3 regions of the Pseudarthrobacter sp. alpha12b genome follow, and region 2 is predicted to be linked to each of the others. Evidence: riboswitches for the same ligand, from Rfam matches in the RefSeq annotation. Region 2 holds a riboswitch; each other region holds the start of a gene.

The links. A riboswitch is a leader RNA that binds a small molecule or an ion and turns the genes downstream of it on or off. The one in region 2 is predicted to bind S-adenosylmethionine.
Region 1: linked by a shared signal. The riboswitch ahead of ACTAQI_RS02005 (bifunctional o-acetylhomoserine/o-acetylserine sulfhydrylase) and the one ahead of ACTAQI_RS19400 (cobalamin-independent methionine synthase II family protein) in region 2 are both predicted to bind S-adenosylmethionine.
Region 3: linked by a shared signal. The riboswitch ahead of ACTAQI_RS14930 (DUF1737 domain-containing protein) and the one ahead of ACTAQI_RS19400 (cobalamin-independent methionine synthase II family protein) in region 2 are both predicted to bind S-adenosylmethionine.

Annotation. Positions count from the first base shown of each region.
Region 1 is NZ_CP196746.1:464,243-469,333, forward strand. It holds gene ACTAQI_RS01995 (DUF222 domain-containing protein) at 81-1,676, opposite strand; gene ACTAQI_RS02000 (VOC family protein) at 1,871-2,509, opposite strand; SAM riboswitch class IV at 2,671-2,785, shown strand; gene ACTAQI_RS02005 (bifunctional o-acetylhomoserine/o-acetylserine sulfhydrylase) at 2,829-4,151, shown strand; SAM riboswitch class IV at 4,254-4,369, shown strand; gene metX (homoserine O-acetyltransferase MetX) at 4,382-5,091, shown strand, end outside.
Region 2 is NZ_CP196746.1:4,183,477-4,188,567, forward strand. It holds gene fbaA (class II fructose-bisphosphate aldolase) at 1-565, shown strand, start outside; gene ACTAQI_RS19390 (DUF3151 domain-containing protein) at 566-988, shown strand; gene ACTAQI_RS19395 (uracil-DNA glycosylase) at 1,074-1,703, opposite strand; gene ACTAQI_RS19400 (cobalamin-independent methionine synthase II family protein) at 1,908-3,116, opposite strand; SAM riboswitch class I at 3,130-3,234, opposite strand; partial or broken gene ACTAQI_RS19405 (M14 family zinc carboxypeptidase) at 3,426-4,515, shown strand; gene ACTAQI_RS19410 (adenylosuccinate synthase) at 4,751-5,091, shown strand, end outside.
Region 3 is NZ_CP196746.1:3,222,097-3,227,187, reverse strand. It holds gene ACTAQI_RS14945 (glutamate--cysteine ligase 2) at 1-795, shown strand, start outside; gene ACTAQI_RS14940 (O-succinylhomoserine sulfhydrylase) at 812-2,020, opposite strand; gene ACTAQI_RS14935 (rhodanese-like domain-containing protein) at 2,021-2,431, opposite strand; gene ACTAQI_RS14930 (DUF1737 domain-containing protein) at 2,428-2,703, opposite strand; SAM riboswitch class IV at 2,717-2,832, opposite strand; gene opgC (OpgC domain-containing protein) at 2,999-5,091, shown strand, end outside.

The DNA.
Region 1 (5,091 bases), 970 kb from region 2:
GGGGGCCGTTTACCTTATGGAGCGCATCCCATACAGGAGCCTGCCATACAGGAGCTTGAGGCAGGTTTGGATTGCTGCTGTCACATCAGCGACAGCAGCAACTGCCAGTCCGCCTGCGGATCAGGCGGCAGCACGCAGGGCTTCGCGTAAAAGTCGTCCCATAGCGGACCCGTCGGCGAAAGGTCGTCCGGATCCAGCAGGTTGTCGCCGTCAGGTTCCTCCACCTCGGGCGCTGCCCACGCTGTCACCGCTGACACACCCGCTGGCGGTGGTGCAGCCTCCGGTGCGAAGGTGGATTTATCCGACGGCGATATCCCTGGCGGCCAGTGGGTTGGCTCGGGGTTGGGGTGTTCGGGTTTGTAGTGGCGGCCTGTGGGTGAGGTCCAGCCCGGCGGTTCATTCCGGTTTGCCTTATCGGGGAGCCAGGGCCGTGCGTGTTTGAGCCGGTGGTGTTTTGGGCAGAGCTGTGCCAGGTTGCTGGTGCCGGTGGTTCCGCCGTGTTCCCAGGCGGTGAGGTGGTCGGTTTCATTGTCCTGGGTGCGGTTGTTGCAGCCGGGGAAGGTGCATTTGCCGTCGCGCATGCGGATCCAGCGTTTGATGGTTTCGGGAAGCCGGTAGTTTTTGCGGCCGATTTCGAGTGGTGCGCCGTCGCGGGGGTCGACGAGGACCCGGTAGAACGACTCCGCCCCGTCCGCGACGAGTGTCCGGGCCACGGACGCCGGGATCGGCCCCTGACCGTCCAGTTCTGCGGGTTCGTCCGTCAGGCCGAGGAGGGAGCAGACCGGCACCGTGACCAGGACGTCGGCCCGCGGGGTGGGGACCTGGCCCGCATCGGTGGCGCTGCCTGCGCCGAGGAGTAGTGATGCTGCGATGTCGGGCCGTAGTTGGGTGAGGGTGCGGGTTTCGCCGGGGCCTTGGAGGCCGCGGGCGGTGGCGGTGCTGCGGTTCCAGATGGCGCAGGCGGTGTCGCCGGGGAGGTAGAGGGAGATCCAGGCCATGCCGTCGCGGTCAGGGGTGTATTCCATCCGCCGGTCGGCGACGCCTTTGGCATGGCGCTTCTCAAGGGTCTCGGGGTGGTGGCGTTCCCGCCAGGCGCGGACCTTGGCGCGGAACCGGGAGGGGATGAGTTCGCCGGGGGCTGCGCCGCGGGCGGGGTCGGGCGCACCGGGGTCGAAGAAGTGCACCACCAGGGCGGCGGCACCGGCTGGGGTGAGCCCCTCAGTTTCGTCGGCAACAATTCGGGCGTGCTGCCAGGAAATGGTCCCGGCTACCAGTGCGTCCATCACCGGCGGCAGGGAACACACCTGGCGGGACTGCTCCACGAACGCCCCGGCAGCACCTGAACTGATGGTCAGGACCCCCGCGATCTCCTCCACCGCTGACATCTCCGCATACATGCGTTCATGCACCGGTGCGTCCGGGGCCAGCATGGCCTGCTGGAAAACAACGCACTCCACCGCGTCCCGGGCTTCCACGGCCGCGAGCTGTGCCCTCAAACGGGACGAGACTTCCAAACGATCCAAGCGCAGCTCGTACCGCCGCTGCAACACGTCAACATCATGACCAACACCTGCCCCGGCGCCCAGGAAGGCATCCTCACGGTCCAGCGCATCAAGGGCAGCAACAGAGGCATGAATGCCCTCCATAGCCATCCCGCCACCGCTGCTGATTCCCATGGAAACATCATCCAACAGGGGTCCGACAATCAAGGTCCGCAGGCGTCCCGGCCGCGGGCAGTAACCAGTTAAATGGATTCGGCCGCCATCGGGTAGTGACGCCGTTGTCACCACCTGATGGCGGCCGAAGCAGATCCGGGCATTGGCCCGGCAAACCCACCTCCCGCGAGTGCCGGGAAAGAGGGATTGGAGCGTCAGAGAGTGACGGCTCCGTTGGCGGTCTCGAAGGTGACCGACAGGATGCCCGGTGTGCCGTGCGGTGCGACCCACTCCACTGCAACGTCCTCAAGCGGCTTCTCCACCGGCTCACCCAGCCACTCGGTCACCCGCGAGGCGGAGCCGGCGATGGTCAGGCAGCTCATCTTGAGGTTGCTCTCGTACGCGTTGGACGGGTGGAGCGACGGGTCCCCCTCCCACTTGAGCATGTACGGCACCTGGGGATCGGCGATGAGGCCCAGGATGCCAATCTGCTTCCAGACCAGCTCACGGCCGTCCGGGAACTTGCGGTTGCCGTTCACGGCGGCGCGGCCCAGGCGTTCCTCGAAGGGGGCGAGGTCGTCCACTTCGACGCACCAGCCCATCCATCCGCCACCGGCAGCGGAACGGGCACGCACTGCCTGACCGAACGGTGCCTTGTCGGATGCCGGGTGGTCCAGGACCTCAACGACTTCCAGGTACTTATGACCGGCGAGCGGGATGATCATATTCCGGGTTCCGAACCGGGGGTGTACGCCACCCTTCACTGCCTCAACGCCGAGGGCAGTTGCAATACGGTCGGTAGTGGCCGCGAGGCCATCGTGTTCACAGGCGTAAGAGACGTGATCCATGCGCATGCGAACATCTTGGCACTTTGTGATCGGGCTCTCAGCTAAGGCTAGCCTTACTAGCATTTTGACTGCCGGCTGCCCTGGTCCCAGCGCGCGCGGAGCCGCAGGAAGACCTTGTTCGTCACAATCCTGTTCACGGCAACCACCGGCTTCCTAGACTGGGCGCAGGTCATGAGTGCCAGCGCCAAGCCCCGGCTCGCTGGCCGGCAACCCTCCATCCGCGGTGGGGTGCCCCGGGTGAAGACCTGGCTCTCCGGCAACAGCCGGGAGCAAGCGCGGCCCGTAAGGCTCCGAGCATGCCGGGCCCATGTCAAAGGAGATTTGGATGTCCCACGGATGGTCCTTCGAAACCCGCCAGATCCATGCCGGCCAGGCGGTGGACAGTGCCACAGGGGCGCGTGCCCTGCCCATCTACCAGACCACGTCATTTGTGTTCCCGAGTGCCGAAAGCGCCGCCAACCGCTTCGCCCTGGCCGAACTTGCGCCCATCTACACCCGCATCGGCAACCCCACACAGGATGCCGTCGAACAGCGGATTGCCAGCCTCGAAGGAGGCCTGGCCGCGTTGCTGCTCAGCTCCGGGCAGGCCGCCGAGACCTTCGCGGTCCTGAACATTGCGGAGGCGGGCGACCATATCGTGGCCAGCCCCAGCCTCTACGGCGGCACCTACAACCTGTTTGCCCACACCCTGAAGAAGTTCGGTATCTCGGTCACCTTCGTGGCAGACCCGGACAACCTGGACCAGTGGCGCGATGCCGTCCAGCCCAACACCAAGCTCTTCTTCGGTGAAGTCGTTTCCAACCCGCGCCAGGATGTCCTGGACATCGAAGGCATCTCGCAGGTGGCCCATCAGGCCGGAGTGCCGCTGATCGTGGACAACACCCTGTCCACCCCCTACCTGATCCGCCCCTTGGAGTGGGGAGCGGACATCGTGATCCACTCAGCCACCAAATACCTGGGCGGCCACGGCACGGCCATCGCCGGCGTCATTGTCGATTCCGGCAAGTTCGATTTCAGCAAGGACCCCGCGCGGTTCCCCGGCTTCAACACCCCGGACCCCACCTACAACGGCCTGGTCTACGCCCGCGACCTGGGGGAGGGTGGCGCTCTCGGGGCCAACCTGTCCTACATCCTCAAGGCCCGCGTGCAGCTGCTCCGCGACCTGGGCTCGGCGGTGTCGCCCTTTAACGCCTTCCTGATTTCCCAGGGCCTGGAGACGTTGAGCCTGCGGGTGGAGCGGCACGTGGCGAACGCCACGGAGGTGGCGCGCTGGCTGGAGGCAAGGGACGACGTCGAATCCGTCGCCTACGCCGGGCTGCCGTCCAGCCCCTGGTACGGGCGTGGCCGCAAGTACGGGCCCAAGGGGACAGGCGCCGTCGTCGCCTTCAACCTTGCCGGCGGGGCTGAAGCGGGCAAGCGCTTCGTCGACGCCCTGGAGCTGCACTCCCATGTGGCCAACATCGGTGACGTCCGCTCGTTGGTCATCCACCCGGCGTCGACCACGCACAGCCAGCTCTCGCCGGAGCAGCAGGTCGTCGCCGGGGTGCATCCGGGACTGGTCCGGCTGTCCGTGGGCCTGGAGCATATCGATGACATCCTGGCCGACCTGGAAGCAGGCTTCCGCGCAGCCAAGGGCGCTGAAGCCTGACGTCAGAGCCGGGGCTGCAGCACGTGCCGCAGGCAAGCCGGGAAAGTCACAACCGGTCATACTCTTGGCCTGGAGTGGGGGGTGTTTCGTACACTCGAACCAGGTCATGAGTGCCAGTGACAGCCCCGGCTTGCTGGCCGGCAACCCTCCATCCGCGGTGGGGTGCCCCGGGTGAAGACCTGGCCTGCCGGTCAAATGACGGCAGGCAAGCGCGTAGAAGAGGTCTTGCCATGACGGTTACCGTCGCCCGAACCACCATCCCTGAACACGGAATCGTCCGCTACGCCTCCATCGGGGGACTGGAACTTGAAGCCGGCGGCTACCTGCCGGACGTCACCCTGGCCTACGAAACCTGGGGGACGCTCAACGCGGACGCCAGCAACGCCATCCTGGTCGAGCACGCACTGACCGGCAGCACCCACGTGACCCGCGGCGACACCGACGAAGAAGGCTGGTGGGAGCAGCTGGCCGGCCCCGGCGCCCCCGTGGATACAAACCGTTTCTTCGTGGTGTCCGTCAATATCGTGGGCGGCTGCTATGGGTCCACCGGCCCCTCCTCACCGGCCCCGGATGGAGCGCCGTGGGGCTCGAGGTTCCCCCTGGTCACGCTGCGCGACAGCACCGCTGCGGAGGCCCGGCTGGCAGACCAGCTGGGCATCAAGAGCTGGTTCGCAGTCCTTGGGGGATCCATGGGCGGCGCCCGGGCCCTGGAATGGGCCGTGATGTACCCCGAGAGGGTGCAGCGCTGCGCCGTGATCTCGGTGGGGGCCGCCAGCACGGCCGAACAGATTGCCTTCGCGCAGGCCCAGACATTGGCCATCCGGCAGGACCCGAACTTCAACGGCGGCGACTACTACGGCGGTCCAAGCCCGGAAGAGGGGCTCGCGCTCGCCCGGCGCATCGCCCACATCACCTACCGGTCCGCCGCGGAACTGGAAGG
Region 2 (5,091 bases):
TGCCGCCAAGATGATCCTCGAGGTGGAGATCGGCACCGTCGGCGGTGAGGAAGATGGCGTTGAGAACGCCATCAACGACAAGCTCTACACCACGGTGGAGGACGCGCTGGCCACCATCGACGCCCTCGGCGCCGGTGAAAACGGCCGCTACATCACCGCCCTGACCTTCGGCAACGTCCACGGCGTCTACAAGCCCGGCGGCGTCAAGCTCCGCCCGGAGATCCTCAAGGACATCCAGGCACAGGTGGGCGCCAAGATCGGCAAGGACAACCCGTTCGACCTGGTGTTCCACGGCGGCTCCGGCTCCTCCGACCAGGAAATCGCGGACGCCGTCTCCTACGGCGTGATCAAGATGAACATCGACACCGACACCCAGTACGCCTACACGCGTCCGGTGGCGGACCACATGTTCAAGAACTACGACGGCGTCCTGAAGGTGGACGGCGAAGTGGGCAACAAGAAGACCTACGACCCCCGCGTCTGGGGCGCCTCCGCCGAAGCCGGCCTCGCAGCCCGCGTGGTGGAAGCCACCAAGCAGCTCGGTTCGGCCGGAAAGACCTTCTAGATGTCGGACGAGTTCCGCAGGAACCTGATGGGTCCGGAGCCCACGCTCCTGCCTGCCGAAACCGAGGTGTACGGGCAGCTGGAGGCCGGCCACGAGGCCCTGGACCTGGTGGAAAAGCACCCCACGTCCTCGCTGCTCTGGGCCATCCTGGCCGAGGAAGCGTGGATCGAGGGCCGCACCATCGACTCCTACGCCTACGCCCGCGTGGGCTACCACCGCGGACTGGACTCGCTGCGCCGCAACGGCTGGCGCGGCGTGGGCCCGATCCCGTGGGAGCACGAGCCAAACCGCGGGTTCCTGCGGGCCCTCTACTCCCTGGGCAGGGCCTCGTCAGCCATCGGCGAGGCCGACGAGCCGGAGCGGATCGAGAAGTTCCTCAACGATTCCGATCCCACGGCGAAGGCAGCCATCGAGGCCAAATAGGGTCCCCACCGCCTCCCTACGACGACGGCGGGTGGTCACCTTTCCTGAAAGGTGGCCACCCGCCGTCGGGCGTTAAAGTCCTTGCTTAAGCTTTGGCGATACCCGTGCGCGCCATGGCATCGGCGTACGCCGCGCGCATGTCCTCCAGGTATTCCTCCTGGCGCGCCGGGGAACCGGCGAAAGCGCGGCCGCTCAGGGAGCGGACCTTGTAGGTCTTCAGGCCGCGGCGCCACAGGAGGGGCACTTCGGTCTTCAGCAGGAGGTTGGCCAGGCGGTTGGCTTCAGTGCCGTGCGCCACGATCACCGAGGCGCGGGGGACCAGGGCCAGGAACTTCAGCAGGGGCTTCAGGCCTGACTGGATCTGGTCCGGAGTGAACTTGCCGTTGACTTCGCCTGGAACGTGCCAGGGGTGGACGTTCCACGGCATGACGAACTCGGGGCGCAGGCCCAGCTTCCACTGGATCCCCAGCATGCGGGTAGCGGCATCCTGGTCTCCAGCCGTGATGAACCCGGACGGATCCATCTCACCGATGTTGGAGTACAGGCTGATGATGCGGGTTTCCTCCACATCGTGCATGGGGTCCACGTAGGGCACCACGGTTCCGGGCTTGGCCTCCTGCAGGGAATCGCACAGTTCGTTGACGGCGGCAACGCTGGGTTCGTAGCGGCGGCTCATGAGCTGTTCGTGGAATGTTTCGGGTGCCAGGGCTGTCATGAAGTGCTGGTTCTCCTGCGGGGATTGATATTGCTTCCACCGGTGAAAACGGGCGCACGGCGGCGCGGATCATCAACGGCGGTTAGTTGGGGTGGGCCGATTCCTGGTCGGCCTTTGCCAGTTTACCAAGCCCGAGGAAACGAAACGCCGGCCGTCCCTTCCGGTGATGGAAGGCACAGCCGGCGCAGCGGTAGGGAAGCAGGCTTACCAGAGGCGCGCTGTGGCGCGGCGGGCGCCCTCGCCCAGGGCCTCCAGTTTGGCGAACGCGATCTGGGGGTGGACGCGCCCGCCCAGGCCGCAGTCGGTGGAGGCGATGACGTTGTCGCGGCCCACGACCTCGGCAAAGCGGACAATTCGGTCTGCCACCAGGTCAGGGTGCTCCACCACGTTGGTGGCATGCGACACGACGCCCGGAATGATCACCTTGCCCTCGGGGAGCTTGGTGTCTTCCCATACCCGCCATTCGTGTTCGTGGCGGACGTTGGCCGCCTCGAAGGAGTACGCGCCCGCGTTGACCTGCAGTACCGAGCCGATGATGTCGGCGAAGGGGATGTCCGTGGTGTGCGGGCCGTGCCAGGAACCCCAGCAGACGTGCAGCCGGATCTGTTCCTGCGGCAGGTCCCGCAGCGCCCAGTTGGTGGCCTCGACGCGCAGCTGGATGAACTTCAGGTAGTCCTCCAGGGACGGTTCGGGATTGATCTGGTCCCAGCTTTCGGCCAGGGACGGATCGTCGAGCTGCACGGTGAGGCCGGCGTCGATGATCGCCTTGTACTCTTCCCGCATGGCATCGGCGCAGGCGTAGACCAGTTCCTCATCCGATGTGTAATACTCGTTGGCCACGCGGGCGCACGATCCGGGGGAGAGGGACGCTATGAAGCCGTCCGAGAGCCCTGCGGCGGCGAGGCCGGTTTTCAGGTTCCTGATGTCCGATGCCACCAGGTCCTGGCCCGTATAGGTCAGGGGCCCGGCGATCTTGGGCTGGGTGACGCTCTTGCGGTGGGCCAGGATGCCCGAGGAGGGATCGTTGTAGGCCTCGTTGAACGCCTGCCTGTCCCGCCGGTCGGGGAAGGAGGTCAGGACTACGTTGCCGGGGGACGAGCGGCGCACCTGCGCATCGGCCCAGCGGTCCACATTGGTTGGCTCCAGGCCACCCAGCCGCGCGAAGGAGTAGTTCCACCAGGCGCCGTAATCCACGGAGCTGGACATCGTGTGCCCGTATTCGCCGTCGTTGGGGATGTCGATGCCGAGGTCCTTCTGGCGCTGGACCACCTCCACCACGGAGGACTCAAGGAGTTCCAAAAATTCCGGGGTGACGCCGTCAGTTTCCTTGGCAGCGTTGGCTGCGATGAGGTCGGGGGTGCGGGGCAACGATCCCGCGTGGGTGACGCGGATATGGTCGGTGTTCAGGGACATGCTGGAATCTTCCTTTCCATCGGTCCTGGCAGTAGCACCTTCGGCCGGCAGGAATCCTGCTGGACCGTGGTTGCTGCGGCGTCATCGAGCCAGGTCTCTCGGCCGCTCCGGATGGTTCACTCTCACATAAATCGACATTCCCGCCTTCGGGCAAGTCTGCGCCGCTTTATGTCGCGGCGGCCGCCTCATGATGGCTTCTAAGCCCCGGGCATACTTACAGCATTTGTTCAGGTTATTGACAGGTTTCGTTAAGCTTGGTTGGCTGAGGTCACATGCTGCCGCCGCGACGGAGCTGGCTGGTGGCACCCAATGCACTCGAAAGAGGTAACGCACTGTGATGAAATCCCTGGCAACTTTCAGGACCATTGCCGCCACCGGCGCACTGGCGCTCGCCGTCGTGGCGGGACCGGCCCCCCTGGCACACGCGGTGGGCGAAGGTCCCAACTACGACGGCAACGGCCAGATCACCACGTCAAAGCTCGCCACCTACGAGCAGATGGTCTCCTTCCTGAAGGACCAGGACGCCCGCCAGCCGGCCATGGAGCTGGAGGTCATCGGGTAGACCGTAAAGGGCCGCGACATCCACTTGGTGAAGTACATCTCGGACCCGGCCAAGCCCACCATCCTGTACCTGACCCAGCAGCACGGCAATGAACAGCTCACCACCGAGGGCGCCATGGAGTTCATTAAGCACCTCGGGACGGGCAAATCGGCGGGCATCCTGGACGGTGTGAACATCCTGGTGGTTCCCATGCTCAACGCGGACGGTGCCATGGGCGACGTGAACTTTTCCCTGGATAACTATCTCGCCAAGGGGGACCGCCACCTCACCCGCTACAACGCCGAGGGCGTGGACCTGAACCGCGACCACGTTGCCAAGATCCAGCCGGAGACCCAGGCGCTGCACAACAACGTCATGCGCAAGTACCGGATCGACTACATGATCGACCTGCACCACCAGGGCACGCGGGCCGAGTGTGACGGCAAGCTGGTGTCCGGTTCCATCCTGTACCCCACCACACCCAACGCCGACCCCGCCGTGGTCGAAAAGTCCAAGCAGCTCGGAGCTGTGGTCTTCAACAATGTCGACTCCACCGGATGGGGCCACCTGGGCAAGTACCAGGGCGGCAGCGCCGAGACCATCAGCCGCAACGGCATCTCCGTGGAGTACGGCATCGCCACCCTGCTCTTCGAGATGCGCGGCATGTCGGACCACTATCTGGACGGCTATGCGCTGGGGCAGCGCAGCAACGGCTACCTGATCAAGCAGACAGTCACCACGCTGACCTCCACGGCCGCAGCCATTGCGGATGGGTCCATTGCCGACGCCGACACCTCCTTCTGGAACACCCTCGCCGAACAGACGTCCCGGCCCGCCGGGGAGGCCGAGGACGAGTAACCGGCCCGGCGCCGCCGCGGTCCTTTTGCAGGAAGGGCCGTGGCGGGCCACAACAGTGGACAAAGTGCCCTATCGGCTAAACTTGGGTGGTAAGAGCCCCGGAACTCTTGCTTCGCTGCGCCGTGCTGCGGCTGGCGAAGGCCGGTATGTTCGGGGCATTCTCATGAACGGCGCTGCACGGGCCTGCCACCTGGTGGCCGGACGCGGGCAGCCCGAACGAATGGGGGAGGATCCCATGCCAGCAATTGTGATCGTAGGAGCCCAGTGGGGCGACGAAGGAAAAGGCAAGGCCACCGACCTGTTGGGCGGCCGTGTTGACTACGTCGTCAAGCCCAACGGCGGCAACAACGCCGGGCACACCGTCGTCGTAGGCGGTGAAAAGTACGAACTCAAACTGCTGCCGGCAGGCATTCTCAGCCCCAACGCTGTTCCCATCATCGGCAATGGCTGCGTGGTGAACCTCGAGGCCCTCTTCCAGGAAATCGACGGGCTCCAGGCCCGCGGCGCCGACACCTCGAAACTGCGGGTCTCCGCCAACGCCCACCTGGTGGCCCCGTACCACCAGGTACTGGACAA
Region 3 (5,091 bases), 960 kb from region 2:
CACACGTTCATTGAATCGCCGGAAGAAGGCGTGGCCGTCCTGGACCGGATCCGGGACAAGCTGGCGGTTTTGACCGCGCTGAGCGCCAATTCACCGTTCTGGAACGGTGTGCCCACCGGATTCGAGAGCTACCGCACCCAGGCATGGAACCGCTGGCCCACCGCTGGCCCAACCGGCATCTATGGAACCTACCCTGCATACCGGCGGGTGGTTGCGCGGCTGCTGGAAACCGGGGTCATGCTCGATGAAGGCATGCTGTACTTCGATGCCCGGCTGTCCCGCAACCACCCCACGGTGGAAGTGCGGGTGGCCGACGTATGCCTTCGGGCCGAGGACGCCGCCCTCATTGCCGTGCTGGTCCGCGCGCTGGTGGAATCAGCCAGCCGCGAGTGGCGTGCCGGTGTGGATCCTGCCCCCGTGCCCACGGTGCTTCTGCGGATGGCGTCCTGGCAGGCCAGCAGCGCGGGACTCAGCGGCGAACTCCTGGACTTTGGCAACTTCCGGCCTGCACCAGCTGCGGACGTGGTCCGTTCCCTGGTGGATTACCTGGCCCCCGTCCTCGCCGAACAAGGCGAGCTGGCGCTGGCCCGGCAGGGAGTGGAGGACATCATCGCCAGGGGACCAGGGGCCGCTGAACAGCGCCGTGCCCGCGACAAGGCATTGGCGGGACCACCACCTGAGGACATGGGGTTCGGTGCGGTGGTCCGCCAGGCCGTGTACGTGACGATGCGCGGCGGCCTGGACCTTTCGGACGTGGAGGCCACCCCGGAGCTGCTGCGGGTCCGCCAGAGTTGACTGTGTGCGTCGGCCGCTAGATCTGCTTCAGTGCCTGTTCCAGGTCGCGGATAAGGTCATCGGGGTCCTCGAGTCCCACGGAGAGCCGGACCACGCCGTCACTCAGGCCGATGGCGGCACGCCCTTCCGGCCCCATGGCGCGGTGCGTGGTGGTGGCGGGGTGGGTGATCAGGGACTTTGCATCACCAAGGTTGTTGGAGATATCGATGATCCGCAGCCCGTCGAGCAGCGCGAAAGCCGCTTCCTTGCCGGAGCGCCCGCCGGAAGAAGCGAGCTCGAAGGTAAGGACCGTGCCGCCGGCACTCATCTGCTTCGCCGCCAGCGCGTACTGCGGATGCGACTTCAGCAACGGATACTTCACCCAACTCACGGCCGGCTGTTCCTCCAGCCATTCGGCGAGCCGCAGGGCGGTGGCAGACGAGTGGTTGACGCGCAGGCCCATGGTTTCCAGGCCCTTGGTGAGGACCCAGGCGTTGAAAGCGGAAAGTGCAGGGCCGGTGTGGCGCATCAGCTGCTTCACCGGGCCGTCGATGAACTCCTTGGTGCCCAGGATGGCGCCGCCCATCACCCGGCCCTGGCCATCGATGTGCTTAGTGCCGGAGTAGACGATGACGTCAGCGCCCAGGTCGCCGCAGCGCTGCAGCAGGGGAGTGGCAAAGACGTTGTCCGCCACCACGGTGGCCCCGGCCGCATGCGCCAGTTCGCTGACCGCGGCGATGTCCACGATCTCCTGCATGGGGTTGGACGGCGACTCGAAGAAGACGGCGGTGGTGGGCTTGGAGAGGGCTTCGCGCCATTGGTCCAGGTCGGGGCCGTCCACGAAGACCGTCTCCACACCCCACCGGGGCAGGATTTCGTTCAGGATTACAAAGCACGAACCGAACAGCGAGCGGGCAGCCACCACGCGGTCGCCGGCAGCCAGCAGGGCACCCAGCGCGGTGAACACCGCGGACATGCCCGACGCCGTCGCAAAGCACGCTTCGGTGCCTTCCAGCAGCCTGAGCCGCTCCTGGAAGGTGGCCACGGACGGGTTGCCGTAACGGGAGTAGACGAAGCGCTCGTCCTCGCCGGTGAAGGCGCGTTCGGCTGCCGCGGCGGATTCGTAGACGAAGCCGGAGTTCAGGAAGATGGCCTCGGACGTTTCCTGGAAGTTGGTGCGGTCCAGGCCGCCGCGGACGGCCTGGGTGTCGGGGTTCCAGCCTTGGGCGTCTGGGTTGAAGGTCACTTAGTTCTTTCCGAGGTTGGTGGGGAGGCCGCGGTTCTTCCAGCCATTCACGGTCCGCTCGCCATAGCGGTCGGGGTCGCCTTCGAAGCCCTCCAGGACGCTGTAGGCGGTGAATCCGGCCTGGGTGGCTGCAGTTGCCGCGGCGATGGAACGCTTGCCGGAGCGGCAGAGGAATACCACTTCCGCGCCGGGGTCCTCCGGTGCCTGCTGCGACAGGTCCTTGATGAAGTCCGGGTTGGGGATGCCGCCCGGGAAGGTCCACTGGATGAACAGGGGATCGTTGTCCGTGGCTTTCGTATCCGGAATCCCGATGTGGGCCCATTCGCCCTCGGTGCGGACGTCCACCAGGATGGCGCCCCGCTCCAGCTTTGCCCATGCTTCCTGGGGCGTGAGGTCTCCCGCGTAGCTCATGCGTGGCCCTCGCCGTCGAACTCGCCCTCAAATTCGGCGTCCAGCTGGTCCACCGCGGTGGCCACAGCGGCGTCCGCCGAGGCGATCGCAGCCGGGAGGACAATTGCCTGCGCCACAATGACGCGGGTGCCGTTGAAGGTGGCCGCCGGGCTGCCGTGCAGCACGTATCCTTCCGCCAGGGCAGCGGAGATCCGCTCGCAGAATGCGCGGTCGTCCGGGCCGGTGATCAGGCGGTAGGACAATTTTTCGTCAGGGGCAGGTGCGTCGGACACGACGGATCTCCTTCTTTCACGCTTGCAGCTCGAATCGGTCGATATGCCGAGTATTCACCTGAGGCACCCCGCCGCGAAAGGGAGGGTTGCCGACCGGCAAGTCAGGGCTTGGCACCGGTACTCATTACTCCCCAAAAACGTAACATCTGCCGCGCCGAGCCGCACCGCCGCCGTCGTCATGTTCCGTAATTGAGCTGCCGGCAACACGCCACGGGTGATGCCGCGGGCCGATAAAGTTCATACCGGGGCGCCGCCCCGTCGCCAGAGCAAAGAGCACCGGGGGGTCCTTGTCAGCATGCGGGCACACACATCGCAGCACCACGCCGTAACCCGCAGGAGCCGTCGGCGTTCCGTCGCCGCCTTTTTGGCAGCGGCCCTCGTTGGCCTCCTGGTTCTGGCGGCCCCGGCGGGGCCGGCTCATGCGGAGGACGCTGCGCCGGACAAGGGCAAGCCCTGGCTGGGGGCGGTGCTCGAGTGGGGGGAGGATACCGCTGCGGGCTTCAGTGACCGGCTCGGCGCCAGCCCGGCGGTCTTCGGCCACGACATCACCATTCCCTACCGCGATTCGGAGCGGAATGACATTGACGGGTTCCTGCAGCAGACTGCAGCGAAGGGCGCCCATGCCTTGCTGACGGTGAAGCCGTCGGTTCCCCTGGACCAGCTCGGGGCCCAGGAAGCGGAAGCGTTCGCAGCGCAGGTGCGCGACCTGACCACTGGGTTCAAGGGGCAGTTGCTGGTCCGGTTCGCCCCCGATATGAACGCCAGCTGGGTGCCCTGGGGCCAACAGCCGGCCACTTACCGGCAGGCCTTCCAGGCCGTGGCGGCAGCGTTCAAAAAGTACGACGGCGGCCGGGCCACCATGGTGTGGGCGCCGTACCTGGGCAAGGACTACCCCTTCGACCGGAACCGGAATGCGCCGCAGCCGGGAAGCGATGGGTTTTCCCTCCTGGATACGAATGGGGACGGGACCTGGAACGGAAGCGACAGCGCCTATGCCCCGTACTACCCCGGCGACGACGCCGTGGACTGGGTGGGGCTGACCGCCTATCACGACGACACTGCCGGCGGGGCCGCCGTCAACTCCCTCCCGGGAGCCGGCGAGCTCCAGGAGATGCTGACGGCCTCCGGCAGCGAAAACTTCTACGGCACCTACGCCGAGGCCCGCAAGAAGCCGTTCCTCCTCCAGACTGCGGCGTTCTACAGCCCAGCATCCGGTGGCGCGTCCGAGCTGGACATTAAGACGGGCTGGTGGGACCAGGTCGTGGCAACTGCCACGTCCCCGGGTTTCGCGGGAACGGCCGCCGTTGTGTGGGACGAGCGCACCAGCACCAGGGATACCGGCGTGGCCAGCATCAGTTGGCTGCTCACGGGAAGTCCGGATATCGCCAAGGCTGCGCTGGACAGGCTGAAGGCGTCGCCGCTGGTCACCGGCCCTGTCACCGATGTGGCCTCGGGAAGCACCTATGTCCGGGCCAACACCCTCTCCGGTGCGGCAGCCTGGACGGTTGCTGCCGCCATGGCCATCCTCCTGGTGGCCCTATGGCAGGTTCCCCGCCGGATCAACGCCGCCACATCCTGGAGTTACCAGGACCCCTCCAGCAGGGATTCGCGGGTCGACCTGCTCCGCGGGATGGCCATTGTCTTCGTCGTGGTCAACCACCTGGGTATGGCCTCCCTGTTCCAGCTGCTCACCCAGGAGGCGGTGGGCTTCGTGTCAGGCGCTGAACTGTTCGTCCTGTTCTCCGGCCTGGTGGTGGGCATGGTGTACGGGCCCAAGGCCAAGGAGGACTTCGGCCGGGTTGTGGACCTCACGTCCCGCCGGGCCGGGAAGCTCTACGTCACCTCACTGGCCGTGCTGATCGGCGTTTTCCTTCTGTCCCTGCTCCCGTTCTTCCACACCGAGGCCCTGACCACGTTCGTAGACCAGGGAACCGGCGGCGCCGGGCATACTGGTGCCGGCCGGACCTACGACCTCTATGCGGGCATGTCATCGCTGTTCCAGTTCCCCGTGCCGCCCCAGGTGCTGCCGGCCATCGTGCTGCTGCAGTTTGGGCCCTGGCAGTTCAACGTGATGGGTCTTTACGTGGTGCTGTTGCTGGTCAGCCCGCTGATCCTTGCGGCGCTCAACCGCGGCAAGGCCGTCTGGGTGTTGCTGGCAACGCTCGCCGTGTACGCAGTGGGGGCCGTGACCAGGTTCAGGCTCCTGCCGTCGCAGTTCGAGGACTCGTTCCCCTTGCTGGTGTGGCAGGTGCTGTTCGTGCTCGGGCTGGTTGTCGGTTACCACCGCCGCAGCATCGTCGCCTGGCTGTCGGCGCATACCTGGGTGGTGGCCGCCTGCACTGCGGCAGCGTTCGCGCTGGCATTCCTGTCCTGGGGCAATCCGTACCT